2 linked regions of the Desulforapulum autotrophicum HRM2 genome follow. The protein of the gene in region 1 interacts with the protein of each later gene in a pairwise test. Links are inferred from orthologs where the notes say so. Each region holds a gene or a part of one and is shown in the gene's direction. Other genes may lie near its edges.

What was found.
Region 2: the proteins of HRM2_RS06920 (region 1) and dnaE interact in binary tests that used the Escherichia coli proteins (3 or more experiments, as listed by UniProt). The link is inferred for Desulforapulum autotrophicum HRM2 from one-to-one orthologs.

What each region holds. Positions count from the first base shown.
Region 1 is NC_012108.1:1,581,334-1,596,982, forward strand. The notes cover bases 6,984-9,826. They hold HRM2_RS06920 (methionine aminotransferase), read left to right. Parts: upstream 6,984-7,755; coding sequence 7,756-8,898; downstream 8,899-9,826. Other genes in these bases: HRM2_RS06915 (cation:proton antiporter domain-containing protein), read right to left, coding at 6,984-7,502; HRM2_RS06925 (DUF4242 domain-containing protein), read left to right, coding at 8,991-9,290. Also shown: HRM2_RS06890 (glycosyltransferase family 2 protein), read right to left, coding at 1-1,308; HRM2_RS06895 (hypothetical protein), read left to right, coding at 1,468-2,304; HRM2_RS06900 (hypothetical protein), read right to left, coding at 2,322-3,662; HRM2_RS06905 (sulfurtransferase), read left to right, coding at 3,685-4,479; HRM2_RS06910 (glycosyltransferase), read left to right, coding at 4,493-5,275; more of HRM2_RS06915, read right to left, coding at 5,526-6,983; HRM2_RS06940 (GSU2203 family decaheme c-type cytochrome), read right to left, coding at 11,802-12,773; TRAP transporter substrate-binding protein DctP, read left to right, coding at 13,239-14,285; HRM2_RS06950 (TRAP transporter small permease subunit), read left to right, coding at 14,498-15,016; HRM2_RS06955 (TRAP transporter large permease), read left to right, coding at 15,013-15,649. UniProt on the Escherichia coli protein: Shows aminotransferase activity with methionine and histidine as substrates, and to a lesser extent also with phenylalanine.
Region 2 is NC_012108.1:2,829,954-2,846,914, forward strand. The notes cover bases 1-4,155. They hold dnaE (DNA polymerase III subunit alpha), read left to right. Parts: upstream 1-400; coding sequence 401-3,955; downstream 3,956-4,155. Other genes in these bases: guaB (IMP dehydrogenase), read left to right, coding at 1-404; HRM2_RS25245 (BON domain-containing protein), read right to left, coding at 4,003-4,155. Also shown: more of HRM2_RS25245, read right to left, coding at 4,156-4,581; HRM2_RS27665 (hypothetical protein), read right to left, coding at 4,586-4,855; HRM2_RS12350 (TerB family tellurite resistance protein), read left to right, coding at 4,967-5,725; HRM2_RS12355 (alpha/beta fold hydrolase), read left to right, coding at 5,746-7,959; HRM2_RS12360 (hypothetical protein), read right to left, coding at 8,116-8,805; fusA (elongation factor G), read right to left, coding at 8,836-10,920; 16S rRNA (guanine(527)-N(7))-methyltransferase RsmG, read left to right, coding at 11,095-11,772; ileS (isoleucine--tRNA ligase), read left to right, coding at 11,899-14,709; lspA (signal peptidase II), read left to right, coding at 14,714-15,202; lgt (prolipoprotein diacylglyceryl transferase), read left to right, coding at 15,211-15,999; holA (DNA polymerase III subunit delta), read left to right, coding at 15,986-16,961. UniProt on the Escherichia coli protein: DNA polymerase III is a complex, multichain enzyme responsible for most of the replicative synthesis in bacteria. This DNA polymerase also exhibits 3' to 5' exonuclease activity. The alpha chain is the DNA polymerase catalytic subunit.

The sequences.
Region 1 (15,649 bases):
GATGCTTCTGGGTTGGGAACCCTGTAAGGCAGGTTTGAGTTTGCGGAGATCTGAAACACCAGACTTGGGTGTTCGGTCAAAGACCCCGCCTTTCTGGCACATCCCCTTTAACACGGACAGGGCCAGGCAGGGCGCAAGACCGATGCTTAAGGCTGGAAGCACAAAAAGCGACCAGGGAAAACGTTTCTTTCCTGATCTAAGGCCATGGATCAGGTAATAGATAAGAATAGCTCCGGTGGAGATGCAGAACAGGGGCAGATCAAACCAGATCACCTGGTAGATGCCAATGTGCATGCGATAAATGAGAACCGGATAGAGGGTCACGGTCAGAATAAATCCAAATACCCAGCATAGATTTGTCATCAGGTGGGCAACACCTTCGATCTTAACGGCAAGGGGAAGGGGCGAGGCGATCAGCCGGGGAAGAATTTTTCTGGCTGTCTGGATCGAGCCCTTTGCCCAGCGTTCCTGCTGGGTCCTGAAATCCGCAAGTGTCACGGGAAGTTCCGACAGAACTTCAACCTGGTCCAGGTAGGTGAATTTCCAGCCAGCCATCTGGGCACGGTAACTCAGGTCAAGATCTTCGGTGACAGTATCATCCTGCCATCCCCCGGATGTTTCAATGGCCCGTCGCCGCCAGACCCCTGCTGTGCCGTTAAAGTTAAAGAAAAGTCCCCGGGCCGATCGAATTTGATGTTCAATTCTGAAATGGGGGGTCAGAAGCAGGGCCTGGAGTCGGGTAAGCCAGGAGTAACCCTTATTGAGAAAGGTCCACCGTGCCTGGACCATGCCGATATTGGAATGATTGAACCAGGGAATGGTTTTCTCAAGAAAATCCGGATCAGGAATAAAATCGGCATCAAAGAGAGCAATAAATTCACCCTTGCACACAGCCATTCCATTTTTAAGTGCGCCAGCCTTATAACCTGTTCTGGAACGCCTTGTTATTGCTGAGATGGGAATCTTTCTGGATACCCAATAATCAATCCTTTGTTGAACAATTTCCCGGGTCTGGTCCGTGGAATCATCAAGTATCTGGATATCCAGTTTTTCCCGGGGCCAGGCAAGTACGGCAACTGCATCAATGATGCGGGCAGCCACCATGGGTTCGTTGTACAGGGGAACCTGAACCGTTACCCGGGGGATCCTGGTCATTGGGGGCAATTCAGGAGGATTAACCATGAATCGTTTGTTTTGCCCATGCCTGTGCCAGCAGGTCAGAAGCCATAATCTGTGGACCCCATACAGGGCTATTCCACCCATGCTCATAAAATGAGCCACCGTCAAAATAAAGAAGAATTTATCCATAATGACAGGGTCAATACCATGGGAAGGGTGGTAAAATCAATGAAATGTGGCCCATTGTAATTGTCGATATCTAACGGCAAACAGATATGGACAATCAATTGGACACTAGGAAATAAAACCCATACATTGCTCTAATTTATCAAAAGTAAAGGAGAGACCATGGAACGTACTGCCAAATGGATACTTGTGGGCCTGATTACTGTCGTTGTTTCTGCATCCACCTGTTTTGCAGGCGCATGGACTGCGCCCAAAGGTCGCATGTACAATAAATTAAGCGTTAATATATATACGGCAGACCAGCAGTATAATGATTCAGGAAACAAGACGGGCTTTGCCAATGATGGTGATTTTTCCGATACCAACATAAATTATTATATGGAGTACGGGATCACCGACACCTTGACTGTTCTTACTTCTTTATCCTATAAATGGCTGGAATCAGAAGACCTTTATAGCGTTTCCAAGACAGATGGCTTTTCCGATGTGGATTTAGGGTTGAAATATCGCCTTTTTTCAAACAGGGCAGGTGTCATGTCCATCCAGGGCCTTATCAAAATTCCGGAGATGTACGACACAGACGATGCTGTGCCCCTGGGCAATGGCCAATACGACACTGAATTCAGACTGCTCTACGGCCATTCCCTGTATCCCTTTATTCCGGGCTATTTTAACCTGGAGGCTGGATACCGATTCCGGGCTGAATCGCCTGCAGATGAGTTCCGTTATCTGGTGGAATTTGGAATGGATTTGACTAAAACTGTCTATGGCCGGGCAAAACTTGATGGGATTATCGGAATGGGTAATGGGGACTTGTCCCAGGATGTTTCGAACAACCCAACGACTTCCCTGGATTATGATCTTGGAAAGCTGGACCTGGCCCTGGGGCTTCATGTATCACCCAAATGGTGTTTTGAGCTGGGATACCGGGCTGAAATCTACGGCGAGAATACCGCGGCTGGAAAAAATATAAGTCTGGCAGTGATTTTCGAATACTGATGAAATTTTAAAAAGGTTTACCTTTGGGGTGTTCTTTTGAGCATTCCCAGAAGGGTGGTTGCCAGCACTGCTGCCCCGGGAGCTGAAATGATCATCAGGCTGGTCATCCCATTTTCAGCCCACTGGCCCGTGGCAGCAAGGGTAATGAGAACACCATAGGAAAGCATCAAAGACCAGGTGAAAACCAGGCCCCCAGGGGTTGGAGTAAATGGCAGAAAACCTGCAAGATAGATCGCATACCAGGGATATACGGTGGGGCTGAGCACCAGGTAGGCAGAAGAGATAATCAACAGAAAAATCATGGCATCTTCAGAAGATCGTTTTGTTGCTGACTGTCTGATGAAAAGGGTTCCAATAATTCCGGCAAATACTGTTGCAACCAAAAGTCTTGAGACCATTCCTGATCCGGTTAATTCCCTGATACTTCTGAAGATAAAGCCTGAAAATTCCCAATGCCTGAGGTAGTTGCCCAGGGTCACGAAACCATTGATCATTTCCGGAAAAAAGGGAAGACTAAGGGCCAGAATGGTGATAGAAAAAGACAATAGGGCAGTCAGTCTTCGTTCCTTGCCCACCATGAGCAACCAGGTGGGAAAGAAAATCAGGGGCACCCATTTGGTCACCACGGAAAACCCCATAAAGAGGCCGCAAAGAAAGCTGGAACGGTTTTGAATGGATAGGACAAGGGATGCAAGAAAAAATAAAAGGGCCGCACCATCAATGTGACCTGAACCTGCAATTTCAAGAACGGGCAGCGGATTCCAGGCATAGAGAATCAGCGGATACAGGGGACGACCCAGTGTCCTCAGCAGAATTAGAATCAGGACACAGGTGCCCATGTCCATGGAAAAAAGCATCAGCTTCATTCCGAGAACAGGTCCTGTAACACTCCCCAGGGCCGCACCAGCGGCAAATACTACCTGGGCCCCGGGAGGATAGATGGTTGGGATATGATTGTGGTTGATAAGGGGAACCAATGCCTTCATTACCGGGCCTATATTCTGGGCATCCAGGGGGGCGATTGCATAGGGATTGTTGCCTTGGATCATCATCAGGCCGTCAAACAGATACCGGTAAATATCATCGGAAAGAACCGGGGGTTGCCACAAAAACATGATCCGGAACAGGGCTGCCATGGTAATAATAAAAATCGGGGATTCGGCACGTTTTCCATGGGTGCCCCAATACTGTCCCAATGCAAGGAGAATAACAATGATACCTGAAATTCCTACAACCAGGGGGATTGAAGCCGATAAATCCGGCACCAGGGCAAGGCGCCCAAAAAGGATGGCAACCCCTGCCCCGATCAGGACAAGAGGGTTGGACAGGGGCCCCAGGGTGATGTTTTTTTTGATCATGATATGGGCAGCTGTTATCAGAATGCCAAATCCATGTCAAGGCGCTGACCTGGCACTTCTGGATGTTCAGGCCCTCAATAATGACAAAACCGCCTGGGTGATTTTGGATGCCCGACCTGTCAAGGCATGGGAAGAAGAACACATTAAAGGTGCATTTTCCTTTAGCTGGGAACAATATACAACCGTTGACAAGGATCAAATTGCCTATCGGATTAAAGATTCAAAAATACTTGGTCAGGCCCTTGGTGACCTTGGCATCACCCCGGTCACAAAGGTGGTTGTATATGCGGATGCCGGAGAAAGCTGGGGTGGAGAAGGCTGGCTTTGCTGGGCTCTTGAATGGCTGGGCCATCAAGGAGAGGTTCGACTCTTGAAGGGGGGCATTCAGGCATGGAAACGCAATGGGTTTGAACTTGCCCAGGGCAGGTCATCTCAACCAACACCTGTCCCGGTGTCTTATATCCCAAAGCCCGACGCTGCCATGCTTATCTCAGCCAGGGAACTCAAGCAAAGGCTCCATGAATTTCAGCTGGTGGATACCCGTTCCATCCGGGAATGGTTCATGGGTCATCTCCCCGGGGCTGTTCATATTTCGTGGACCCGTTTTTTCACTGGACCGGACCGAATTCCCCTGGATGTAGTTCAGCTCAAGAAATTGTTGAAAAAAAACGACCTGAATCCTGATAAACCGATCGTTTATTACTGCTCCGGTGGTATCCGTTCTGGTTATTCCTGGCTGGTCCATGAACTTGCAGGTTTGCCTGAATCCTTGAATTTCGAAGGTGGAACAGCAGAATGGGAGGTGGTTTATCCCTGAACGGTTTTATCCCATGAATAGAAAAAAGGGCGGGGCCGCCCCTGTTGTTCCAATCTGCCATACCATCTCCGTTGTGATTCCCACCAGAAACGAAGCGTTGGTTATCGGTCGGTGTATAAAAATCATCCTCAATGCTCCCCATGTTGTTGAAGTAATTGTGGTGGATGCAGGATCACAGGATAAAACCCGGTCCATAGCCGAAGCGGCAGGGGCAAAGGTTCTTCTCCATAACCCCTGCCAGGGAGACGGCAGGGGCCGGGGAGGGCAGATCCGAGCCGGCATTAACGAGGCCCGGGCAGATGTGGTGGCCATTGTCCATGCCGATACCCTGGTTCCCCCCAGGACCTTCACCCGAATGATCCGTGTGTTAAATGCCAGAAGACTTGTTATTGGCGGATCAGCAGGGTGCCGATTCCAGATCCGGTCTCCAGGCAGAGCATGGCAGATTCGAATTAAACTCATCGAATTTTTAAACCATGTCCGGGCCATGGTCTTTGGCATCAGTTTTGGTGACCAGGTACAGTTTTTCCGGCGGGAACCTGTTTTTTCAAGGGATCTGTTTCCAGATATCCCCCTTATGGAGGATGTTGAATTTGCCATTCGAATGCGTTCCCTGGGAGACCTTGTTTACCTGAATGAAAAGGTAGTGGTATCAGCCAGGCGATGGGAAACCCGAGGATCTGGGAATGCCCTTCTCGTTATCGCTCTTTTTTTCCTCTACCTGATACAGCGTCCATGGGGCCAACCGGATACAACCTTTTTTTATGAGCGTTACTATGGAAAACCCCCTGGCTGAACCGGCTGATTTCACCCAAGCGCTTTTTTATAACCGGCACGGCCGGAGCGAGGTATCTTCACCGGCCACAACGAATGATGAAACGCCTCTGTTTACAATACTTCGGTGAGTGTTTCATATAAATCTGTCTGCCCCAGGATCCGGAATGCCGCCATTGGATGGGACAAATGAGAGGGCTCATCAGACCCGTAATTATGGCTGTATCTGTAAATGGCCGATGGACACTACCATGTTGATATCCATATATGGTTCAGGCCTTTTCCAGCTCGGGTGATTTTGATAAATTTCGAAAAGCTGTCAGCTGTTCGGTGGTTCCCAGTACGCCCAGTGTATCCTGTTCTTCTAAATTAAAATCTGGGTCTGGATTGGAATTGAGGAGCCCCTCTCGTAAAATGCCGGCAATGGTCACACCTGTCAGTGTCCGGATTTTTGACTGTCCGATGGACATTCCGGCTAATGGGCTGCCAGGTTGGATGGTGATCCAGGTCAACTGGAACAATCGTGAACTGTTTTCAAGCTGGGCAATGGATTTGTATTCAGTCTGGGAGTCATACAGGGGCTGGTAGAGATTGTGACGGATTTCATCTGTAAATTGCTGAATCCTTTCAATGGGCAGGTCCAGGTGGAGCAGTGCCTGCCGGGTAAATTCAAGCCCGGTTTCCAGCTCTGGCTGCACAATATGATATACGCCATTGTTCTGGAACTCTTTCATCTGATCAAGGGAGTCGGCCCGTGTGACCACATGCAGATCCGGTTGTATTTTTTTTACCAGCAGGGTGATTGCCCGGGCAACAACGGCAGCAGGGGTGGTAACCAATAAGAGTTTTGATCGTTCGATGTTGGCTGCTTCCAGAATAACCGGTTGACTTGCGTCCCCGTAAATGAGGGGAAATCCAAAGGACTTTAACTGTTCAACGCGCCTGCAATCAAATTCGATAATAACAAAACAGACCCCGATCTTTTGAAGCACATCTGCGATATATTGCCCGACCCTTCCGCCGCCGGCAATGACCAGGTGGTCTTTCAGACCTTGTTCCGGCAGATTTATCGTCTGGAAAGTATAGGCCTTACCCCATTTATTGCGAAGGGCATACAGCGGTGTTGTCCATCCGGAAACAAAGGGGGTTAGAAACATGGTTATGATGGTCGTGGTCAGGATCAGGGAATAAAAATCTGCTGAAATAGAGTGGGTACTGACCCCCACCCTTGCCAGAACAAATGAAAATTCGCCGACCTGGGAAAGTCCCAGAGCCATTGCAAGGGGGATGACATTCCGGTAACCAAAGGCTTTGCTTAAAAAGCCGAAGATCAGTCCCTTGCCAACCATGATGATCAATACCAGCAGCATAACCGTTCCCAGATGATTGATCAGGTATCGAGGGTCAAACAACATTCCCACCGACGTGAAAAACAGAAGACTGAATATGTCCCTTAGGGGGATGATGTCGCTGAGGGCCTGGTAGCCGTAATCGGATTCACTGAGCAGCATACCTGCCACAAAGGCTCCAAAGGCAAAGGAAAGACCAAAGAGGTAAGTGCCGTAGCCGATGCCCAGTCCCATGGCAACGGTTGACAGCAGAAATAATTCCCTAGAATTCCAATGGGCAACCCGTTTCATGACCAGCGGGATAACCCGGGTGCCGGCTATAATCATCACCAGCAGAAAGCAGACGGCTTTAACCGCTGCCATGGCCAGCAGGGGTAACCCTGCCCTGGGGTGGTTCAGCTGGGGAAGGATGATCATCATCGGTACGATGGTCAGGTCCTGGACAATCAGCATTCCGATCATCACCCGGCTGGACAGGGTGCCCATTCGTCCTTGATTTTCAAGGGTTTTTAACAGCACCATCGTACTGGACAATGAGATCAGGGCACCGAACCAGAGGGACTGCATCCATGGCCATCCAAAGGCCTGGCCGGTGCAGAATCCAAAGACCATGGTCAAGAAGATCTGAATGGGGGTGCCGATGAGGGCAATCCTGCGGATGGGCTTTAACTCCTTGAAGGAAAACTCAAGTCCCAGGGCAAAGAGCAGCAAAGCAATCCCTATTTCAGCAAGCATTTCGATTTCATGGATACCCGATACGGTCACTCCTCCCGTATGGGGACCGACGGCTACACCGGCCAGGATATACCCCAGAATAAGGGGCTGCCTGAGCCGTTGGGCCAAGAGTGCCCCGATAAAGGCAGCCATTACAATGATAACTATATCCCCAGCAATTCCCATGGTCTCTGACATCTCCTCTTAAAAAAATTAAGGTTCTTTTGCCCGGTTTCTATTTATCATATTTCTGGAGGTTTCAATATTAAATATTCAGATTTCAAACGCCGGTTACCAGGGAACCTTTGACCCCATTAAGCAAATTTGCAAAAAAATAGGGGAAAGTATGGCAGGAATTGTGTTAAAAAGGCAACCAAGAAAATCCGGGGCCATTTTTTAAACGGCGTCAATCCAGATAATCTATAAAAAGGATGATTGCATGGAAATCAAATCAAAACTTCCCAATGTCTCGGTAACCATATTTACCCAGATGTCACAACTTGCCATGGAACATAATGCTGTGAACCTGTCCCAGGGATTCCCTGATTTTGATGTTAACCCCGAACTTACAGCCCTTGTCAAGGCTTACATGGACAAAGGATTTAATCAATATGCGCCCATGCAGGGGATCCCGGGGCTCAGGCAAAGTATCCAAAAGAAGGTTTTCAATCTCTACGGGGCCGTGTATGACCCGGACAGTGAAATAACGGTCACCTCTGGAGGTACGGAAGCGCTTTTTGCCGCCATTACAGCCGTGGTAAATCCCGGGGATGAGGTGATCGTCATGGAACCGGCCTATGACTCCTATGTACCCGCAATTCTTTTAAACAAAGGCATTCCCGTGTTCGTGAAGATGAAGTTTCCCGACTATCGCATCGACTGGGATGAGGTCAAAGATGTTGTCACAGACAAAACCCGGCTCATTATATTGAACTCGCCCCATAACCCCACAGGCGCTGTTTTAAGTCCCCAGGATATGAAAGCCCTGGCAAATATTGTTGCCGATACCCCCATCATGATCCTGAGTGATGAAGTGTATGAACATATTGTGTTCGACGGAGTAGAACACCAAAGCATGTCCCGGTATCCTGAACTCAAGGAGCGGTCGTTTGTGGTGAGCTCCTTTGGCAAGACCTACCATAATACGGGATGGAAAATCGGCTATTGCCTGGCACCCAGACCCCTGTCAAAGCAATTTCAGCGGATTCATCAATATCTGACCTTTTCCACCATGACGCCTGTACAGTACGCCCTGGCCGACATCATGGATAAACCCAATCTCTACCTTGACCTTGCTGATTTCTATCAGAAAAAACGGGACTATTTTCTGGACCTGCTGACCGGGTCCAGATTCAGGGCCATGGCCTGTTGCGGTACCTATTTTCAGATGATGGATTATTCGGAAATATCAGACGAAAATGATATTGATTTTTCAAGGCGAATGACGGTTGAACATGGGGTGGCAGCTATTCCCCCCTCGTTTTTTTACCATGGTAACGATGATCACCGGGTGTTGAGATTCTGCTTTGCCAAAAAGGACGAAACCCTTGAGCAGGCAGCAAAAATCCTGTGTACGATTTAAAAAAAATACCGATTCAGGTTGCGGGATAATAAATCATAATTATCTTTATAGGGTAGCACCACTAACCTTTGAAACGATGAAGGAGGTTTAACATGGCTAAGATGATGCAATTCATGACTGTCCATAAAAATCCGGGTATTGATTTCAAATTGGTGCAGTCTAATTGGCAGAAAATGGCAAATATGGACGACGCAACCTGGGTGCGGACGTATTTTAATAAAAATCAAGGGATTCGATATTGTATCTGGCTTGCACATGACAAAGAGGCATTGATCAAAATTTTCAATGGGGTTAATGTGAACTATGAGTCTATCCTTCAGGTTGAAGAAACTGTTCCAGATCTTTGGGGAAAAGAATGGGAAAGCAATCTGTTGGACCAGGAGTTATTGTGAAACCAGCGTTTTTCAATTAAAACACCTTGAAAACGACCTAGGGTTCCTGTCCATATTTTGGACGATTCTATTCCGATCATTGACCTAATAGATTTATGCACATGAATTGATACTTGTTTTATCACGATTAATCGTTAGATGGTATCAATTCATGCGATAGGAACTATAACTGAAGCATTACCCGGCGCCCGTTTGATGTTCAGGCAATTGACCACTAGGGCGTATATGATAGGCCGAAACTTACATAATAGACATCTCCAGACCCGTCATACAGGTAGGGTTCGGAATCATCGTATCTCATATAACTGATTCCGGCCCCCAGGGTAAAGTTGTCATCCAGGCGATAGGCTGCCTGGAAAGATACCTCTTTCTGGGTAATATCCAGATCTGAATAGGTATGGACGGTGCTCAGGTCATAACTGTAACTCACCATATCCGTCAATTGATTACACAGGGCGGAATAATCGGAAAGGGCATCCATGCCGCCATCTGAGGTCGTATAGGAACCGCTCAGGGTCAGGTTTAATTCTTCCAGTGGGCGGTAATTGATGACGCCCATTACCGTGTGTGTTTTTGATTCATATTCCGAAACTTCGCAGTACGAGCAAACCTGGCTCGATGTGATACCGCCCGCTCACCCGTCAAAAACAGGGATATTCGCCAGGGTTTCGGTTTTTGTGCGGTCAAAGATATAGGATACATTAAAATCGATCTTTGGCAGCGGAACGTAGGTGATACTGATGGATGGGATATGGGATTGTGACTGCCAGTCCGATACATCGGTTTCATCATTTTCTTTGTCTATAAAGCGGTAATTCGCGGTAACGGAAAAATTTCGGAAGGCCGACCAGGTCATATCACCTGATATTTCCTGTGCCAGTGTCGGTTGATTACTCAAATCTCCAATCCGTTCATTCTGCCTTTCCCAGTATTGGGTGCCGTTGAAAGCACCACCGCTATCGGTAATGAAATCGGATTCGCAGGCGCCGTTTACAAGGTTAAAGGGGTTGTCCGTGTCTGCCCGTTGATACCCCAGCCGCAATTTGACACCCCGACACGGCCGGGTTGTCATGCTCAATTTGTAGGTGTCTGTGGTGCTTTCGGTGTCTCCGTCTTCTGTCACTGCATAATATTTGCGATCCACTGTTTCCCGTTCATAGCCAAAAATAAGGGATGTTTTTTTAAGGACCTGATACCGTGCATCAAATCCAAGGGTTGTGACTTTCCGGGATAATGCGGATTCCCGGATGTAATCTGGATCAAAGCTGTTGTAATCCAGGGTGGGGTTATGGAGATACCAGGTATAACCGCTGTTGAGACCTTCTGTGGAAACAGGCTCTGTGACATCCACGAACACATCATCGTTGTCGATATCCTGGTATTTAAAATGACCGGAAAGGCGCCATCCGGGGAAGAACTGGTTAGTCACTTTGATGGTTGCCGTGGTGGTATCCGTTTCCAGATCTGCATCTTTGTTTTCCGTGTTGGAAAATACATAGGAAGCGAAAAAATTCGTGTTCGCCGGAAGTAAAGCATTGAGCTTGGCCGTGTGCATGTTTTTTTTCATACTGGGAACCAGATCATAAACCAGGGTGTCGTCTCCGTACTGGATGCGGTCATCGAAAATGTCACCGCTGCCTCCCGGATGTGTTGGATCATCATAGGTATTTGTGGGAGGAGCACCGTGTTCTGTGAATTCCCGGTGGAAATAATCGTATGCCAGGGTAAAGATGCTGAACTTTTTGGAGAAACCTGCCTTGTAATCCTCTGTTTCTTCATTTATCTCCCTGGAATTGCTGGTCACATGACAGGTGCCGCAGTGGCTCATGGTCATGGCCTGGCGGAGTCCCTCCCGTCTCTGTCTGCGGTAGCTGAAATGAATATCTGTACCCGGGCTGAACGGCAGGTTGATCGTGGTGTCGCTTTTCTCCTCTGAACGCCGGATGATATAGTCTTTCCCGGCGTTGAAATCTTCATGGTTCACCACCACGGCCCCGGTTTTTCCGCAAAGATTACTCATGTTATCATGATCCAGGAAATGTTCAAAACTTGAATAACTAAAGTCTTCCTCTATAATTCGTTTATAATCTCCCTTGATTCGTCCGTTAAAATCGCTATCATGGTAATATCGGCTACTAAAATCTACGAACAAGTCATTTTTCAGTACTTTTCCAGAAATATCCATGTCCGGTCCTGATGACGTGTGATCAAGTATGTTGTATTCACCAACTTTGCTGATGCTTTCATCATCATTGGCATAATGATATCCGACATCAATCTTGAAGTCATACACTGCGTCCTCACTGTCTTCTGCCCAGCTATAAAAAGATAGTCCGCACATGAATGTGAGGATTACAAATCTTGAAAACATTTTCTTGCAAATCATAGTTAACCCCCTTTTGCGTTTATCCTGATGGCCGTTTTTGTGAAAAACAGTAAAAAAATGATCATTATCACAACGCACAACATATTCCGCGATATACGGTAGTCACGAATGTTGTTTAAAAAAGGCTATCGTGTCAGCGCTTTTCCCTGGCCGGAAACAGACTGAGAGGGCAAATCCGACCCATGGATCCTTGAGTGGCACTGGGTACATTTGGTTGTGTAGGACATGGTCATCCCTTCCGTGCAGGAAGTGGTGACCCGGCCGTATACATCTGTTCCTTCTTCTTCACTGGCGATTTTTCCGGGATGAAAGTGAAACTGGTGGCATTGCAGGCAGAGAAACGGTTCGTTTTGTATCAAAAGATTGTTTGCAATGGTCCCGTGGGCATCATGACAGATGCTGCAGTCCTCCAGAACCGGGGGATGTTCAAAAACAAACGGGCCTTGTTTTGCGGCATGGCAGTCCAGACAAAGGTCGTTTGCTCTTTCCGCTGTTTTCAGATGGGCACCTGTTCCCCCATGGGGTTGGTGGCAGTCATTGCATGCCATTTTTCCCTCTCGAATGGGGTGGTGGGATGGATAGAAGGTTTTGGCACGGATACGTTGATGGCAGGTGTAACAAAGATCTGGAGGTGGCTGGGCCAGAAGGCTGTTTTTTGGAGAATGTGCCTGGTGGCAGTCGGTACAGGCCAGATCGTTCAGTGCATGGTTGCTGCCCGGCCATTCCATGAGTGAACCGGATGTATGGCATTTCAGACATACAGCAGCAGCCTGTGCTTTTGAGATGTTGCTAAAAACGATGATATCAGCCGGATCTTCGCTCTCTGCATGACGACTACCCTGTCCATGGCAGGATTCGCAACCCTTTTTTGACTTGACCACCTCAAAGTCTGCAATTCGTCCGTGGATGGTTTTTTTAAAATTTTTCTGCATTTCGCAATGGCAGTCAAAACAGGCTGCATCGCCAATATAATTCGCATCGGCAATGACAGGGATCGTGGCGGATTCCTGCGATAGATGTTTTGAAACGCACCCGGCGAAACACAAAACAATAAATACAATACAGGTGTAACATGCTGAAAATAAATGGTTTTTCATCTAATTTATCCCTCCTTGCTTGTTGGTGGAATATCCTGCTTTTCTCAATATTTGTCATGTCAATCCACGGGCATACGAAAAGATGAAAATCGACCTTAATTATCGTTTAGGTCACTTTGTAATGGGGGGCTTGCATTATTGGCGTTATCGAGCAAAGTCGGTAGAAAAGCTAGGCTGGTTTGCATTGTTGGCGTTATCAACGCAAAGTCGGTAGAGAATGGAGTCAGGGCAATGTTCTAATAATAAGAAATTTCTTTGTACAACTAATATAGTTCTATATGCCTGACTTTTGAGATTGTCAACCATAAAAAAGGAACTGTTAAATTTTTATTTTACGAAATCTTTGTGTTTTAAAAAACGTTGATATTCCATCCAAAACTTTAACTTGTCCTTGACAAGAATCAGACTTCTATCCTATTATACACGATTTATTGTTTTTAATTTTTGTATAAAAAGGGTGCTTCTATGAAACTTAGAACTTCGATTTTTGTTGTAACAACGTTTTTTCTGCTCACCATGGCCGGAAGTGCCCTGGGTGCGGACAAGATTGTCTGGAAAATGGCCAGTTCCTGGCCAAAGGGGACGGTCCTTCAGGAAATTGCCGACGATTTTGCAGCACGGATCACAACAATGAGCAACGGCCGACTTACCATCAAAAGTTATCCTGCAGGCGTTCTCATGGGCGCCCTGGAGGTGACTGACGCGGCGCGCATGGGGACCATCGACGCAGCCCACAGTTCTCCCACTTACTCGGTTGGACAGCTTCCGGCAGCCCCTCTTTTTGGATATATTCCCTTTGGCATGGAAACCATTCCCTATTTGACCTGGATGTATGAAGGTGAAGGTAAGGCCCTCTTCAGCAAACTCTACGAAAAATTTGACTTTGGCTATGTGGCTCCCTGCGGCATTATTCCCAGCGAGGACCTGGCGTGGTCCAACAAGCCCATCACCACCATGGAAGACTTTAAAGGGCTTAAATTCAGGACATCCGGGTACTGGGGCGAGATTCTCAGCGCCGCTGGCGCATCGGTGATGATGCTTCCTGCCGGTGAAGTGTATGAAGCCCTCCAGAGAAATGTGCTTGATGCAGGTGAGTTCAGCATTCCCAGTATTGATAAGGATCTGGCCTTTTATGAAATTGCCGATTACCTTCTGGTTCCCGGCATTCACCAGACCAGTACCTTCCTTGACATCAAAATAAATAAGCGCTCGTGGAACAAGCTTTCCGAAGATCTCAAGGAAATTGTCCGGGTTGCCAGCGAAGCTTCCACCATGCGGCTTTTAACCCGGTGCATCAGCAGGGATGTGCCTGCCCTGGAGTTCTTCAGGGAAAAAGGGGTGAAGATCCAGTATCTTGATCCCAAAATCCAGAAGGAATTGTCAATCAAAGCCGAAGCGCTTATGGCGCAGAAAGCTGCCACGGATCCCTTTTTTAAAGAGGTGTGGGAGTCCCAGAAAAAATTCAGAACCGAGTATGACAGCTATAAGAAGCTGATGACCCCATCCTATTGATCGTTTAATTTGATTGATTGTTCCATTTGATGATTCAATAATTCAACTTTTGGAGTTGACTGTTCTGACCTTGGTGCCAGTCTTTTTTTATCCCAGCGAGGGAAAAAGACCGGCCCTTGCCTTTAAGGTTGAGGTCCAAAGGTTGCGTTCATAAAAGCTGCCTGAACAAACAGGCGGCTTTTTTATATTCTATTTCAGACCAGGCTATAAAAATGAAACAGATACAGGCTGTAATAAAAGGTATAGATGCGGTCAGTGAAATCACGGGAAAGGTGATGATTTGGCTTGTGGTGGTTCTGACTGTAATTATCGGTTATGAAATTTTCTCCCGCTATTTTTTAAATGCACCCACCAGGTGGGCCTTTGACTTGAGCTATATGATCGGAGGTACTTTTTTCCTCATGGGAGAAGCGTGGACCTTAAGGAAACAGCAGCATGTGAGAATCGATATCTTTTATAACCGTTTTTCCCCCCGTGGAAGGGCCGTCATCGATATCTTTTTTTACCTTATTTTCTTTTTTCCCCTGTGGGCAGGGCTGTTCTGGGCGTTGATTCCCTATGTGCAGTTCTCCTGGGAACTTGGCGAGCGATCCATGCAGGGGTACTGGCGACCCATTATTTACCCATTTAAAACAGTGATGCCCATTGGGGTCTTCCTTCTGCTGCTCCAGGGGGTTGCCGAGTTTTTGAGGAGTGCAGTTATCGCCTTTGGGGGAGAAGAAATCCAATGAGTCCTGAATTAACCGTTTTTCTGATGTTTGTGTCCCTTTTAGCCGGGATTTTCCTGGGATTTCCAACCGCCTTTGTACTGGGGGGGGTGTCGGTTCTTTTTGGCGGCAGTTTAATGGGGGCTGATATTTACGGGCTTTTCATTGCCCGGCTCTTCGGCCTTATGAAAAATTACACCCTCCTTGCTGTTCCCCTTTTTCTGTTCATGGGGGTATTCATGGAGAAATCAGGCATGGCTGAACGGCTTTTCAACGCCATGCATCTACTCTGGGGTCGCATGAGGGGGGGGTTGGGTATTTCAACGATTGCCATCTCTGCCGTCTTTGCTGCGGCCACCGGAGTGGTGGGCGCCTCTGAAATAACCATTGGTCTCATGGCGTTGCCCATCATGCTGGAAAAAAAATATAACAAGTCCATGGCCTGCGGATCCATCTGCGCCGGCGGAACATTGGGGATTCTCATTCCCCCCAGTGTAATGATCATCGTCTATGGGCCCATTGCTAATATATCCGTCGGGAAGCTCTTCCTGGGAACCCTGGTGCCGGGCCTGCTGCTTACACTGCTCTATATGCTTTATATCGGTATACGATGTTACCTCAATCCCCAGGACGGTCCCCCCATACCCCTGGCAGAAA
Region 2 (16,961 bases), 1.2 Mb from region 1 along the record:
TGCTTGGAAGCCTGCTTGCCGGCACAAGTGAAAGTCCCGGCGAGATCGTTATTTTCCAGGGACGAAGCTACAAGGCCTACCGGGGCATGGGGTCTGTGGAGGCCATGAAAAAGGGAAGTTCCGACCGATATTACCAGCGTGACTCCAAGGTGGATGAAACCCTGGTACCCGAAGGAATTGTCGGCCGTATTCCCTACAGGGGAACGGTCAAGGAAAACATTGTTCAGATGATTGGCGGATTAAAGGCCGGCATGGGGTATCTTGGTGCCTCAACCATTGAGGAGTTGAGGGAAAAGGCAAGTTTTGTCAAAATTACCGCTGCAGGTCTGAGAGAAAGCCATGTCCACGACGTCATCATCACCAAAGAGGCTCCCAACTACAGCGTGGACAGCATGAAACAATGATGGATACACCTTCACCTTTTTGTCATCTCCATGTCCACACGGAGTTTTCCCTTTTGGATGGGGCTATTCGACTGGATGCCCTGCTCAAACGCTGCAAGGAATTCAACATGGATACCGTGGCCATCACCGACCACGGTACCATGTTCGGCACGGCTCCCTTTAATGAAAAGGCCAGAAAAGTCGGCATTCAGCCGATCCTGGGGTGCGAAGTTTATGTGGCACCAAGGAGCATACGAAACAAGACAGCCGAGGACAACAAGGGACTCAACCACCTGGTGCTGCTGGCAAAGGACAGGGAGGGGTATGGAAACCTGTGTAAACTTGTCTCCATTGCCCAGTTTGAGGGGTTTTACTACAAACCAAGGATTGACCGGGAACTGCTGACAAAATACAGCAAAGGCCTGATCGCCCTGTCCGCCTGCCTGAAGGGTGATATTCCCCAGAAAATCATCCACAACCAGATGGACCTGGCCTTTGATTCGGCCCGCTACTACCTGGATACCTTTGGTGAGGATAATTTTTTCCTGGAAATCCAGAAGAACGGAATGGAGATCCAGGAAAAGGTCAACCAGGGGCTATGGGAGGTTTCAAAAAAACTTTCCATTCCAATGGTGGCCACAAACGACTGCCATTACCTGTCCCGGGATCATGTCAGGGCCCATGAAGCCCTTTTGTGCATCCAGACGGGCAACACCCTGAACGACGCCAACCGGTTCAAGTTTGATTCAGACGAGCTTTACTTCAAGTCTGCCGACGAGATGATAGCCGATTTCAAAACCTATCCAGGTGCCATTGAAAACACTTTACTCATTGCCAAGAGATGCAATGTAGAGTTTGGTGAAAAGGTATACCACTTTCCAAGATATACCAGTGCCCAGGGAGAAAAGAGCGGAGAGGATTGCGTTCAAACCGCCGGGGAAATTTTCAAGCGCCAGGCCCAGGAGGGATTTGAACGGCGCCTCAAGATGCTCAAACGAAAAAATCCCAACCTTGATGAGGCCCTCTATCGGGAACGCCTGGCCTATGAGATCGGCGTCATCCTGGACATGGGGTTTCCCGGATATTTTCTCATTGTGGCCGATTTCATCCGCTACTCAAGGGAGCATAACATTCCTGTAGGACCCGGGCGTGGGTCTGCCGCAGGAAGTATGGTGGCCTATGCCATGGAGATTACGGCCCTTGATCCCATTGCCCACGGTCTGATCTTTGAAAGATTTCTCAACCCGTCCAGGATCTCCATGCCGGATATTGACGTGGATTTCTGCATTGAAGGCCGGGACGAGGTTTACAAGTATGTGATTGATCGGTACGGCGGAGCAGACTACGTCTCCCAGATCATCACCTTTGGTAAACTCAAGGCCAAGGCCGTTGTCAGGGACGTTGGCAGGGCTTTGAGCGTTCCGTTGCCTGAGGTGGATGTCCTGGCAAAACTCATTCCAGATAATGCAAAAAACCTGGGCCAGGCCCTGAAGGATGTGCCCCGGATCATGGAGCTTGTCAACCAGGATCCGGTCAAAAAAGAGCTGATTGACATTGCCTTGCTCCTGGAAGGACTTCCCCGCCAGGCATCAACCCATGCCTGCGGCGTTGTGATCTCAGATAAACCCCTGGTGGAATATCTTCCCACCTACAAGGGAAAAGAGGGCGAGGTTGTCACCCAGTTTGACATGAATTTTGTGGAGAAACTGGGTCTTGTGAAGTTTGACTTCCTGGGTCTTCGCAACCTCACCGTCATCAAGAACACCCTGGACCTCTTAAAGAAACAGTCCAAAGAAGTACCCGATCTCCTTGAGATCGACATGGATGATCCGCCCACCTATGAGCTTCTGGCAAGGGCCGATACCACGGGTGTTTTCCAGCTTGAAAGTTCAGGCATGAAAGAGCTGATCACAAGGCTCCAGCCCGCCTGCTTCAGTGATATCGTTGCCCTGGTGGCCCTGTACCGACCTGGCCCCCTGGACAGCGGCATGGCCGACTCCTATGTGGAAAGAAAGCACGGCCGGGAAGATGTGGTTTACCTTTTTCCCCAGCTTGAGCCCATTCTCAAGGAGACCTATGGGGTCATTCTTTACCAGGAACAGGTAATGAAGATTGCAGGGGTTCTTGCCAACTACTCCATGGCCGATGCAGATGGACTCAGAAAGGCCATGGGTAAAAAGATTCCCGCCATGATGGAAGAACACAGGGGACTGTTTCTCAAGGGTGCCAAGGAAAACAACCTGGACGGGGCAAAGGCCGCAGAGCTGTTTGACCTCATGGAAAAATTCGGCGGTTACGGGTTCAACAAATCCCACAGTGCCGCCTATGCACTGATCTGCTTCCAGACGGCATATCTCAAGGCCCACTATCCCCTTGAGTATATGGCCGCCCTCATGACCAGTGACATGAGTAACATTGACAGTGTTGTCAAATTCATCGACGAGTGCAGAAACCACGAGATAAACGTCCTTCCACCGGATGTAAACGAAAGTGAATCGGTATTTACCGTGGCACCCGCTGCCATCCGGTTCGGTCTTGCCGCAGTCAAGGGCATCGGGTCTGCCGCAATTGATTCCATTGTTGAAATCCGTAGCCAGGAGGGCCCTTTCACCTCCATCTATGACTTTTGCGAACGGGTCAATCTGACCAAGGTCAACAAACGGGTACTCGAGGCATTGATCAAATGCGGCGCCTTTGACAGCACAGGCAGCAAACGAAGCCAGATGATGGCAGTGCTTGAAGACGCCCTGGACCATGGCAACCGCATTCAGCGGGAAAAGGCCGATGCCCAGATGGACCTGTTTGCCGATACCGAAGGGGGAGAAGCACTGCCGCTAAGCGTACCTTCCATGCCCGATATTCCAGAGCTTGATGATAACGATCTTCTGGCCATGGAAAAGGAGACCCTGGGGTTTTACATTACAGGCCATCCCCTTGACCGGTACGAAGAGATGATCAAAAAATTTGCCAATGTCAACTCAGAGACCCTTGTGGAAACCCCCGAAGGCCAGAGCGTTCGCATGGGAGGTGCCCTCCGGCCCCTGAAGATTCTAAAGACCAAGAAAGGGGACATGATGGCATTTGCAGCCCTTGAGGACAAAAAGGGCAGTGTGGAGGTGGTGATCTTTCCGGAACTCTACCAGGAGGTTCACTATCTTCTGAACGACGATACCCCGGTCATTCTCCAGGCTGAAGTGCAGAAACGTGAAAGCAACGTAAAGCTCCTTGCCGAGCAGATCGTTCCCATTGATAAGGCAGAGGCGGAGTGGACGGCAAGCATTGTTATAACCATGGCGGCAAAAGGGGCAGATATAAGCGTCCTTGAGCGGCTGAAGGGGTTGCTTCACAGGTTTGCCGGAACCTGCAGCGTCTTTCTTGAGATTACGGTTGAAGACGGTTCATCGGTTGTTATCCAGCTGTCCCAGGATGAACTGGTCTCTCCCGACCCCCTCCTGTTTCAAGAGGTTGAGGCCCTTCTAGGCAAAAACACCATTGAAACACGGTGTGCCCCGGTAAAACAGCGGGAAAGAAAAAAACGGTGGCAGAACAACAAACAATCGGCCAACGCTTGACCCAAGGGCCCCGGCAAGAACCGGGGCCATCGCCATTGAAAAACAGGCTATTTAATGACTAAATTGTCCCGGACAGAGATGGCCCCGGGGCAGCTTCTTGCAATGTTTACAACCCGGTCCCGCTCAACGGAAGAGGTCACAATACCCGTCAGGGTGACACGGCCCTGGTTGACATCCACGTCAATGTTAAGGGATCTGACCCCCGGCTCTTTCATGAGCGAAGTATTGATTTTACTCAAGATAACGGCATCATCAAATCTCTCCCCTGTACTCTTGCTGCCCACGGTGAGCAGATTTTCCACCCGTCGGACGTTGGGGGTTGCAAGGGCGATATTTTCAGCTATTCGCCGTTGTTCAGCATTTTCGACCACGCCCGTAAGGGTTACAACCTGCTCAACAGTGTCCACGTCGATCTTTAACCCACTGGAAAATTTATCCGATAAAAGCCTTGTCTTGACCCCGCCGGTAATCAATGAATCGTCGACCATGTGGCCAAAGGTACGTTCATCTGTTGTACCCTTATAGGCTCCAACTGCTGCTGTCCCCACAATGGCAGGACCGCAACCGGCACAAGTGATCAATAAACAAAGGCAAACTCCCACAGATTTCATGTTCAAAAACATCATTTTTTTACTCTCCATCATCGTCGTCAAGATCAAGATCATCAAATTCACTTAAATCCAAATCATCCAGCAGATAGTCTGCCTTGTTAAAAGCCCCAGACTCACTGGAATTTAATTCAGCACTTTTGGGCCTTTCCCTTCCCCCCACAACCCCATTCGCCATGGGTTTGGTCCTTATTTTTTGTCCTCTGCCTGTAAAAAACATGACTATCATAAAACAGATCCCGGCAAAGTTGAGGGCTAAAATAATAATTCCGGTTACACTCTTTGCGGTCATTGTGTTATACTTATTTGTTTTTTTAAAAAATTGACGTCAGGTTTCATCATATGCTTATATATAGTGATTTTTGCAATTTTACACAAGACTATTAATTGAAAAGGAAACGTTATGGGTTGGCTTGGAAAAGTGGTTGGGGGAACCATCGGTTTTGCCCTTGGAGGCCCCATTGGTGCCGTTGCAGGAGCAGCATTCGGCCACACATTTGATAAAAAAGAGGCCCTTTACCTGTCGTCGGGTCAGTCCCAACAGCGACTTTCAACGAATGAAGAGTCCCAGATGACCTTTTTTGTGGCAGCATTTTCCATGCTGGCAAAAATAGCAAAGGCCGACGGCATGGTCAGTGAAAAGGAAATTGCCTCGATTGAAGGATTCATGAGCCAGGACCTTAACCTCAACCCTGAGAGCAGAAATTCTGCTGTCAATATCTTCAGGCAGGCCCTGAATTCTAACGAAAGCTTTGAAGCCTTTGCCTTTCAGTTCCATGCAGCTTTTAGTAACCAGCCCAGGGTCATTGAGCTGATGATGGATATTCTTTTGAGGGTTTCTGCGGCCGATGGTGCCATCAGCGATAAAGAAGAATTCCTGCTTCTCTCAGCAGCAGGGATATTCAACCTCTCAGACACGGATTATGCAAGGCTTAAATCCAGATACGTCAAGGCGGTTAATCGCTTTTATTCGGTTTTAAAGATCGATGAAACCGCCACCAATGAGGAGATCAAACGACAGTATCGAACCATGGTTTCCGAATACCATCCCGACAAGATTGAGGCAAAGGGCCTGCCTGACGAATTCATCACGCTTGCCAACGACAAGTTCAGGGAGATCCAGGAGGCCTACGACGCCATTCGAAAAGAACGGGGAATCTAAATGGAACCTTTGAGGGGCAATTGAACCGTTTTGCCTACTACATGTCCGGGTACACCCTTAAGGCCTTTTCGGGTTTTTCCAAGGCCCGGGTTTCCATCCACGGCCAGGAGAATATCCCCGACGCATCCGTGATTTTTACGGCAAATCACTTCACCCGCATGGAAACCATTTTTCTGCCCTACCACATCCATGGCCTCATTAAAAAACCGGTCTGGTCCCTTGCAAGCAGTGATCTTTTCCATGGGGCACTCAAGGGAATCCTCTCCAGCATGGGGGCTGTCTCCACAAAGGACCCGGACCGGGACCTGGTCATTGTTAAGAACCTCATATCCGGCGATGCCCAGTGCATTATCTTTCCAGAAGGCATGATGGTGAAAAACAAGAAGCTTGTCCAGTCGGATGAGTTTAAAATCACCCATGATACCGGGGTGTCCCGCCCCCACACCGGAGCTGCCGTCATCGCCCTTACCACCGAATTTTACCGACAACGACTCCGGCGCATGGAGAAGATAAATCCCCATGAGTTCGACAGGATTGTGTCCATGCTGGAGATCCATGACCCTGAAAAGGTACTTGCGACTCAAACCTTTATCGTGCCGGTGAACATCACCTACTACCCGCTCAGGGCCCAGCAAAATCTGCTGAGCAGCATTGCTGTGAACCTCATGGCTGAACCGTCCCAAAGGGTCCTTGACGAACTCATGACCGAGGGCACCATGCTTCTTACAGGTGTTGACGTTGACATCCGGTTTGGTACGCCCATCCCCATTGCAGGCTTTCTGCACAACTGGCTGGTTGAGAGCGATCTTACATCCAGACGAAGGATTACCTTTTCAAACACCATGGCCTCCAGGCCCGTCATGAAAACCGTTTCTATCGAGATTATGGAACGATACATGGCGTCGGTCTATGGGATGACCACCCTTAATTATGACCACATATTTGCATCCATTCTCAAATACTTTCCAGGCCCTGTCATTGGGGTTTACGATTTCAAATGCAGGGCCTTTCTGGCCATAACGGGCAGGGTCATGGAATCAGACCAGAACCTGCACGGAAGCCTCTACCAGAACCAAATCCATCTTCTGACCGATGACCGGCACAACCGGTTTGGCGATTTTATTCAGACCGCCGTTGATACAGGACGCGTCACCCTGGAAAATGGAAATATCCTTAAAAAAAATGAACCCTTGAACACGAATCTGAATTTCCATCGAATACGCATTGATGATCCAGTCTCGGTCATGGCCAACGAGGTTGACCCCTTGACAGACGTACAGCTCTTTCTGATTGAACTTGCCCGGAAAACACCCCGGGAAATTTCCATCCTTGTCAAGAACCGATTGCTCCAAAAGGAGAAGGCTGATTTTGAAAATGATTACAACACTTATTTTATAGAAAATGAATCAAAACCAAAGGGTGTAGGCAAATCGATTTTTCTCCCCTCAAACACGGGCGCCACCAGGGGCGTTCTTCTCATCCATGGATACATGGCAGCCCCTGCTGAAATGAAAGGAATTGCTCAGTTTTTCAATGATAGGGGATACAGCGTCCATGCACCCAGACTCAAGGGCCACGGCACCGGGCCTGAAAATCTGGCAGTGGTGAGTTATGAAGAGTGGATCGAATCGGCCGAAGAGGGGTATGCTGTTTTACGGCACCTGTGTGACAAGATTTTTATCGGTGGTTTTTCAACAGGTGCAGGAATCGCCCTTGATCTTGCAACCCGGGTGGAAAAGGTCCATGGGGTGTTTGCCGTGGCACCGCCAAGGGAAATCCTGGATTCAGGCGCCTATTTTGCGCCTGCCATGGACATCTGGAACCATCTTCTGAAACGGACAAAGATCGGTACTATTGCAAAGGATTTTATTCACCACGAAACTGAAAATCCTGGAATTGACTATCTTCGAAATCCAATCGCCGGTATACGCCAGCTTGAAAAATTCATGGAGAAACTTGAACCGAAGATTGGCCACATCAAGACCCCTGTTCTGGTGGTTCAGTCAAGGAAAGATCCAATGGTAAAACCGGATGAAACAGCCAAGCTGTTTAAAAAGCTTGGCTGCGTAATCAAGGAATTTTATCTGTTGGATTTTGACCGCCATGGCATTCTTCTGGGCAGGGGTGCCCATCGGGTCTACAGGATCATTGCCGAGTTTATGGATTCCCTGGAAACAACGGACAGTGATTTAACTCTATCAGGGCCGGATGTGATACCCGGCCCTGACAAATAGTTGTAACTAGTGCCTGACCGAGAACCCGTGTTTGGATGAAAACTTGCCCAGATGCAAGGCGCGATCAAAGCTGAAACCGGAGCGTACTGTAGTACGTGAGGCTTTCAGCTTTGTGAAGCAACGCAGCAGGTGGGTGAGTTTTCGTTCAAACACGATCTAAATTACCAGCATGGTCGCAGGATCAAGGGTATACCGCTGGTTTGCCCTGTCACCGTCCTTGAGGACCACGGCATTGATTTTTTCATCCTTGGGCTGGAGAAAAAGTGCCTTATCAAACCGGTCTTTTACCTGATCAAGCTGCCTGGGATACCCGACTTCAGTCAAGGGTTCGTCCCTGTGGCTCTGCATGGAGAACCAGAAGGCAGTCTCAAAATTTTCGGAAATTGACTTGAGATCGTCCATAAGGTCGGCAAGGTCCGTATCAAAGTCCAGGCCGTCAACAATGATCATGGCCGGAATTTTAACATCCCCCTTTCGGAGGGTCTTTAGGTAATCCCTGAGTTTTTCTGCGGTAAAGGTCAACTCATTGTAGCTGATCCCTGTTTTGCAGGGTTCAATATCTTCCCAAAGGCGATTGGCCTTCATGGGGTCAACATAGCCGATGCTGTCCACCAGGCTTGTAAACGCTTCCTTATAGCGAACATTTATCTTGTCCATTGGGTCACTGAGGCTGATGTGAAGGATGTTTTCCCCCTCAAGAAGCCTTGAAATTGCGATCTGAACCAGAAACTGTGTCTTGCCGACACCGGCCCGTGAAAGCACGGCGCCAAATCTGCCCTGGTGAAGATTCTCACTGCCCATGATAATGATTGCCGGGCTCCTGTGAATGAGATCGTTTTTCAGCATATTTCCCTCGCTTTATTTTTAATTGAATGCTTAATTTTTCTTCTTATCTTCTTCTTCTTTGGCCTTTACAAGCTCATCGGCAACCGACTGGGGTACCTGCTTGTAAGCTGAAAATTCCATGGAAAACTGGGCCTTTCCCTGGGTGGCGGATCGAAGAATAGTCGAGAAACCAAACATCTCGGAAAGGGGAACGCTGGACTCAATTACAGACATGACTCCCTCTTCCTGGGAGCCCTGGATAATACCCCTGCGCTGGTTGATAAGACCCATACACGAACCCTGGAACTCGTTGGGAGTCTCAATGACAACCTTCATGATGGGCTCGTGGATAACCGGCTTTGCCTTGAGATATCCTTCGCGGAAACCGCCCCTTGCCGCAGCCTGGAAAGCCATTTCAGACGAATCCACGGCATGGTAGGCACCGTCTTCAAGGACCACCCGGACTCCGGTGATTGGGAACTCCATCTTGGGTCCCTTGTCCATTGAGTTCTTGAACCCTTTTTCACACGAAGAGATGAACTGGGTGGGAATTCTTCCGCCCGTGACCTTGTTGACAAATTCAAACTCTTCGTCAAAGGGTTCCACATACCCCATAACCCGTCCAAACTGGCCCGAACCACCGGTCTGCTTCTTGTGGGTGTAGTTGAATTCAGCTTTACGGGTGATGGTCTCACGATAGGCAACCCGGGGCTTGCCGGTGATCACCTCGGCCTTGTACTCACGCTTCATGCGCTCCACATAGACCTCAAGGTGAAGCTCACCCATACCCTGGATAATGGTTTCGTTGGTCTCCTTATCCACAAAGGTCTTGAATGTGGGATCCTCCTTGGTGAACCGGTTGAGAGCCTTGGACATGTTGATCTGGGACTTGTTGTCAACCGGCTGAAGGGAGAGGGAGATAACCGGGTCCATGACGTGCATGGCAATCAGGGAGTAGTTAATACCTGGGCTCACAAAGGTGTCTCCAGATGCACAGTCAACACCGAACATGGCACCAATATGACCTGCAGGAATCTCATTCACCTCTTCCATTTCAGAGGCGTGCATGCGGATGAGCCTGCCGACCTTTGTCTTTCTGCCGTCCCTGGAATTGATCACTGTGTCGCCTTTTTTCAAACACCCCTGGTAGACCCGCATGTAAGTGAGCTGGCCATACTGGCCGTCCTCAAGCTTAAAAGCAAGGGCAACCGTGGGCTTATCAAAGCTACTTTCGAGCGTAACGGTCTCTTCATTGTTGTCAAGGTCAATGGCGACATTTTCAACATCAATGGGCGAGGGCAGATAGTCAAGTACAGCGTCAAGCAGGGGCTGAACAGCCGTATTCTTATAGGCAGAGCCCATGAACACAGGCGTCATCTCCCGGGCAATGGTTCCCTTGCGGACCGCTTCTTTGATCATCTCTTCGGAGATTTCTTTTTCTTCAAGGATGGCGTCCGTGAGATCGTCGGAAAATGCGGAAACCGCATCGATCATGATTTCTCGCTTCTCGGCTGCGTCTTCTGCAAGTTCTGCCGGAATATCCTTGACTATGACCTTTTCGCCGTTGTCACCCTCAAAATAATAGGCCTTCATGGTAACAAGATCCACAACACCTTTGAGCTTATCTTCAAGACCGATGGGAATCTGCATGAGGACCGAGTTATGGCCGAGCTTGTCCCGAAGCTGTTTTGCCACCCTGTAGGGGTTGGCACCGCTTCTGTCGCACTTGTTGACAAAGGCGATGCAGGGGACCTGGTAACGTTTCATCTGCTGATCAACGGTGATGGACTGGGACTGAACCCCTGAAACAGAACAGAGAATAAGCACAACGCCGTCAAGTACCCTGAGAGAACGTTCAACCTCCACGGTAAAATCCACATGGCCAGGCGTATCGATAATATTGACAGCAAATGTTTTCCACTCGCAATGTGTGGCGGCCGAAGCAATGGTGATGCCGCGTTCGCGTTCAAGCTCCATGGAGTCCATGACAGCACCTGCGCCGTCTTTGCCCCTGACCTCATGGATCTGGTGGATTTTGTCGGTATAGAACAAAATCCTTTCTGTAAGTGTTGTTTTACCCGAATCGATATGGGCGCTGATTCCGATATTCCTTACCCTTTTTAAGTCCTTAAGCATGATGAGACTGTCCTTTGACTGAAATTAATGCACACCCCATTATCAAGGATAATGGATAAATGTTGCCGCTTTTTTAATATTGAAAATTGGTATCGGCTCTGTTAGTATCAGTATTTTGATTAAGGTGTTACACGGTTTAAAAAAATTCCAATATAATAAATAATTATGCCAATCATGTCAAGCAAAAAACATATCCCAGACCCGCCCTTTGGCGGAGCCTGGAAGGAGATGGTCAAAAGCGGCGGTGATCAGTTGGGAATAGCCCTTAGCCCGGATCACCTTGGGACCATGGCACGCCATGGAACAGAGCTTTTAAAGTGGAACCGGAAGTTCAACATCACCTCGATTACCGATCCCCGGGAGATGGCCACAAAACATTTTATCGACAGCCTTGCCATTGCCCCCCATATTCCAGAAAATGCCAGGGTGCTCGACATGGGGTCGGGGGGCGGTTTTCCCGGTGTTCCCCTCAAGGTGGTTCGACCGGACTTGGAGGTTGTGCTGGTGGACGCATCCAGAAAACGGGTTTCGTTTCTCAACCGCCTTGTAAGTCTGACCGGACTCAAGTCAATCACCGCCGTCCATGCCCGGGCGGAAATCCTTGCCAAAGACCCGGCTTTCGCCGGCAGGTTCGATGTGGTTACATCCCGAGCCTTTACCGCCCTTGACCGATTTGTTGTGCTGGCCGCGCCTTTTTTGTCACCCACTGGTATTATTTTTGCCATGAAGGGCAGGGCGGGCACCGAGGAGGCCCACGCCGTCTCCCTGTCGAAATATGAGGTAAAAACCATCTCTTATCTGCTTCCGTTGGAAGACCATGGCCGGACCATTGTTTCAGTTAAGCCCCTTTAGAACCATGCAAAAGAAGGTTGATCTTGACTTTTACATGGATATTGACTTAACTTTAGGGTTTGATATTTTAAAGACACCATTTACATATATATTGATACATTCTACATTCCGATTCCTGGAGGATACATGGATTATAAAAAGACGCTGAACCTGCCATCCACTAAGTTTGCCATGAAGGCAAACCTGGCCAACCGCGAACCTGCCCAGCTTGATGCCTGGGAGGCGTCAGGACTTTACCAGAAGATCCGACAGTCTTCAAAGGGGAAGCCCAAATTTATTCTCCATGACGGCCCTCCCTATGCCAACGGCCACCTCCACATCGGACACGCCATCAACAAAATCTTAAAGGATATCATTATCCGGTCCAAACAGATGGCTGGATTTGACGCCCCCTATGTTCCAGGATGGGACTGCCATGGGTTGCCCATTGAGCACAATGTGGACAAAAAACTGGGCTCAAAAAAAGCCGATATGACCCCGGTTCAGGTGAGACAGGCCTGCCGGGAGTATGCCAAGGGCTTTGTGGATATCCAGCGGGAAGAGTTCAAACGATTCGGAGTAGCAGGAGAGTGGGATGAGCCCTACCTGACCATGAACAAAGCCTATGAGGCCAGGATTGCCAAAGAGTGCGGTGAGTTTGCCCTCCAGGGGGATATGTTCCTTGGTAAAAAACCCATATACTGGTGCTGCTCCTGCCAGACGGCCCTGGCCGAAGCCGAAATCGAATACAAGGACATAGGCTCGCCGTCCATCTATGTAAAATTTGCCGTCAAGGACGACCTTTCCAGACTTCTGCCCGCCCTTAAAGACAAAGAGACCTCATTTGTCATCTGGACCACCACCCCCTGGACCATTCCTGCCAACCTTGGCGTCTGTCTGCACCCAGAGTTTATCTACTCAGCCGTTGAAACACAAAATCATGGGGTGCTCATCCTGGCAAAGGAACTGGTGGAACAGGTGATGGCTACTTTTAACATTGACACCTACACCAATCTCGGGGACCTTGACGCAAAAGACCTTGAGAACACAAAATGCAGCCACCCCCTTTATGGCCGAGATTCCCTCGTGATCCTGGGCGAGCATGTCACCCTGGAGGCAGGAACGGGTTGTGTTCATACAGCCCCGGGCCATGGCGCCGACGATCATGTTGTCGGTCTCAAGTACGGGCTTGAGCCCTACTCTCCGGTCCTTGACAATGGCTGCTTTTCCGATGATGTCGAAGAGTTCAAAGGTCAGTTCATCTTCAAGGCAAACAAGGGCATTGTCGAGCGGCTGGACAATCTGGGCGCCCTGATCAAACAGGAAAATATTACCCATTCATATCCCCACTGCTGGCGGTGTAAAAAACCTGTGATATTCAGGGCCACCCCCCAGTGGTTCATCTCCATGGACAAGCTTGATCTTCGCAAGAAAAGCCTTGCCGAGATCGACAACGTCAACTGGATCCCGGCCTGGGGAAAGGCCAGGATCTATTCCATGATCGAAAACCGTCCGGACTGGTGTCTGTCCCGCCAGCGATCCTGGGGCGTTCCCATTCCCGTGTTCCACTGTGAAAGCTGCGGTGAGATCTATGTGACAAGGGAATCTGTCGACAAAATCCATAGCCTTTTTACCGCCCACAGCTCAGACATCTGGTTTGAATGGGAGGCAAAGGATCTCATGCCCGAGGGTGCCGTGTGCAAAAGCTGCGGCAAAGATAAATTCACCAAAGACCATAACATCCTTGACGTATGGTTTGATTCTGGGGTGAGCCATGCGGCAGTTCTTGAAGAACGTGAAGGCCTTGAACGGCCGGCAGATCTCTACCTTGAGGGCAGTGACCAGCATAGGGGGTGGTTTCACAGCTCTTTGTTAACCGCCGTCGGACGAACGGGAAAAGCGCCCTACAAATCGGTTCTCACCCATGGGTTTGTGGTTGACTCCCAGGGCAAGAAAATGTCCAAGTCCGTGGGCAACGTGGTTGCGCCTGAAAAAATAATCAAGGCCCACGGGGCAGATATCCTTCGCCTTTGGGTGGCATCTGCCGATTACAGGGACGATGTAAGAATTTCAGATAACATTGTCAATCAGCTCTCCGACGCCTACCGCCGCATCCGAAACACCTGCAGGTTCATGCTCGGCAACCTGTCGGATTTTAACCCGGCTGTGGATGCAAGACCAGTGGAAAACATGGAGGGCCTTGATCGGTTTATCCTCCACAGACTGAACCAGGTACTTGAACGATGCCTTGGGGCCTATGACACCTATGAGTTTCACACCATCCACCACAGCCTCCACAACTTCTGCGTGGTGGATCTGTCCGCCTTTTACCTGGACATCATCAAGGACCGGCTCTACACTTCACCTGCAACGGACACGGCAAGGCGGGACGCCCAGACAGCCATGTACCTGATTCTTGACAGCATTACACGGCTCATGGCACCCATCCTGCCGTTCACGGCAGAAGAGATATGGACCTACATGCCCGAGGTTCAGGGGAGACCGGAAAGCGTTCACCTGGCCCACCGCCCCAACGCCAATCCAGCATGGACGAACAAGGCCCTTGCCGATGATTGGGAAAAAATCCGGGAACTCAGGGCTGAGGTAACCAAGGCCCTTGAAGAGGCACGAACGGCAAAGCTCATCGGTCATCCATTGGATGCAGCCATTTTAATCAAGACACCCACCCAGGCCCTTGGGGATCTGTTAAGGGAATTTAGTGAGGATCTCAGGGACATCTTCATCGTCTCCGCCGCCGAAGTTACGGACACGCTGGAGGGGGATACCTTTGTGAGCAGCGAGATCAAAGGTCTTGCCGTAAAGGTGGCCAAGGCTTCGGGGAAAAAGTGCGACAGGTGCTGGAAGTACGACCTCACCGTGGGCGCTGAATCCTGCAGTGAAGGTGCCTGCAAGCGCTGCTCTTCAGCCCTTGAAAAGATTGCAGCCATTGAAGGATAGATCCATGAATACAAGGGCCCTGGTAAGGCTTTGTCTGGTAAGTACCATTATCATAGCACTGGACCAGGCCACCAAGGCCCTTGTTGCAACAACACTTGTCCTCCATGAAAGCATTCCTGTGATCCACGGGTTCTTTAACCTGACCCATATCATGAACCCCGGTGGTGCCTTTGGTTTATTTGCCGGGCATTCCCCTGAAGTACGGAAATTTTTCTTTTTGTTTGTCAGTTCCCTTGTGGCCCTCATGATCCTGTGGCTTTACCAGAGGACAGCACAAACCCACCGGGTCCTCTCCTTCGGCCTTGCCGCCATCTTTGCCGGAGCCGTGGGAAACCTTATTGATCGTTTCAGATTTGGAATGGTGGTGGATTTCCTTGATTTCTACCTGGGGGCATATCATTGGCCGGCCTTTAACGTTGCCGATTCCGCCATTACCATCGGCATGGTGGTCTTTGTCTACCATGTGATTTTTAACAAGGTTCCGGATCTATAGGAGTCCCCATGCACCCTGTCCTCTTTAAAATCGGAAATATAACCCTCTACACCTATGGGCTCTTTGTGGCCCTCGGATTCATGACCGCCCTGTGGGTTGCCAATCGCCGGGCTGAATACCGTGGAATCGAGCCGGAACTCATATCAGACCTTTTTTTTCTGATCCTTGCCTCATCATTGATTGGCGCACGTTTTTTTTATGTAATTCTCAATTTTTCCGAATTCAGCCACGATTTTCTCGAGGTGTTCAAGATCTGGAACGGCGGACTTGTCTTCTACGGCGGGTTCCTCTTTGCCATGGTCTCAGCTCTTGTGTTTGTTCGACGACGGTCCATCAATCTTTGGGCGACAGCTGACGTTCTGGCGCCACCCATTGCCATCGGACACGCAATCGGCAGAATTGGCTGTCTGTTTGCCGGGTGCTGTTATGGAAAGGTCTGCCACCTTCCCTGGGCCATCGAATTCCACAACATTGATTCCCTTGCCCCAAGGGAGGTGCCCCTCCATCCCACCCAGATCTATTCCATACTCTCCAACCTGATTATTTTCATCATCCTGATCCTGATGGAACGAAAAACGACCCACCCGAACAGGGGATTCAAGGGCCGAATCTTCTGGAGCTATATTTTTCTCTACGGGATGGCAAGAAGCGCCATCGAGACCTTCAGGGGCGATTTCAGGGGAAATTTTTTCATGGACATCCTCTCTGTTTCCCAGGCAATTGGGATTGCAATGGCCCTGTTTGCAGCCTTTATGCTTTTTTTCCTGTCACGGCAGGCACGACATGCCGGAAATTAATTACAATGCACTTTCTAAATTTCTTGCATCTGAACCCCTGCCGGGGTTCTTTCTTGCCTATGGCGAAGCGTTCCTCACCCGCAAGGCCTTTGATAAAATCATTGCAGCCCTCGTACCCGAAGAACGACGGGAACTATCCTATGAACTTTTAGAGGGGGTTGACGCATCCCTTGCCAATGTCAAAGAACGCCTGGCCACCTACTCGTTTGAACCGCTGCTGGTCCTGGGACTGAAGAATGCCCCTCTTTTTTCTGCCCCCACCGCTCCCAAAGTGGCGGGATTTTCGAAACAAGAGATAGACACCTTCCAGAAGTTCATTAAAAAACCTTTTTTGGAAGGTCATTTCCTTGTTGTCACAACCGACACCGCAGATAAGCGCCGGGCTCTTTTCAAAGAGATAAAGGCGGTGGGTCTGGTGATTGACTGTTCGGTTCCCAAAGGAAGTCGCCAGGCCGATAAAACACAGCAGTCCGCCATCCTGCGTCAGATTATGGAAGGTACTCTCAACGCCACGGGCAAGGGCATAGACGGGGACGCCTTTGCCATGCTTGTGGACCGTACCGGCTTTGACCCGTCAACCCTGAGTGACAACCTTGAAAAACTGGTCTCATTCATCGGCGAACGGGTCTCCATAACAGTTCAGGATGTGCAGAAGGTGGTAAAAAGAACCCGAAAGGATGCCATATTTGAACTCACCAATGCAGTATGCGACCGCAATGCAGGCACAGCTCTTTTTTATCTTAAATCCCTTTTAAACGCAGGCTTCCATCCGCTCCAAATTGTCATGGCCCTGTCAAACCAGCTCAGAAAACTTGTCCTTGTAAAATTTTTCATTGAAAGGTCCCGGCAAAGGGGAATCCCCTGCTGGCAACCCAACTCCCCCTACAACCGGTTCAAACAGCACACCATGCCCATGATTGAACAGGCAGATGCAGAGATTACAGCAACGGCCGAAAACTGGG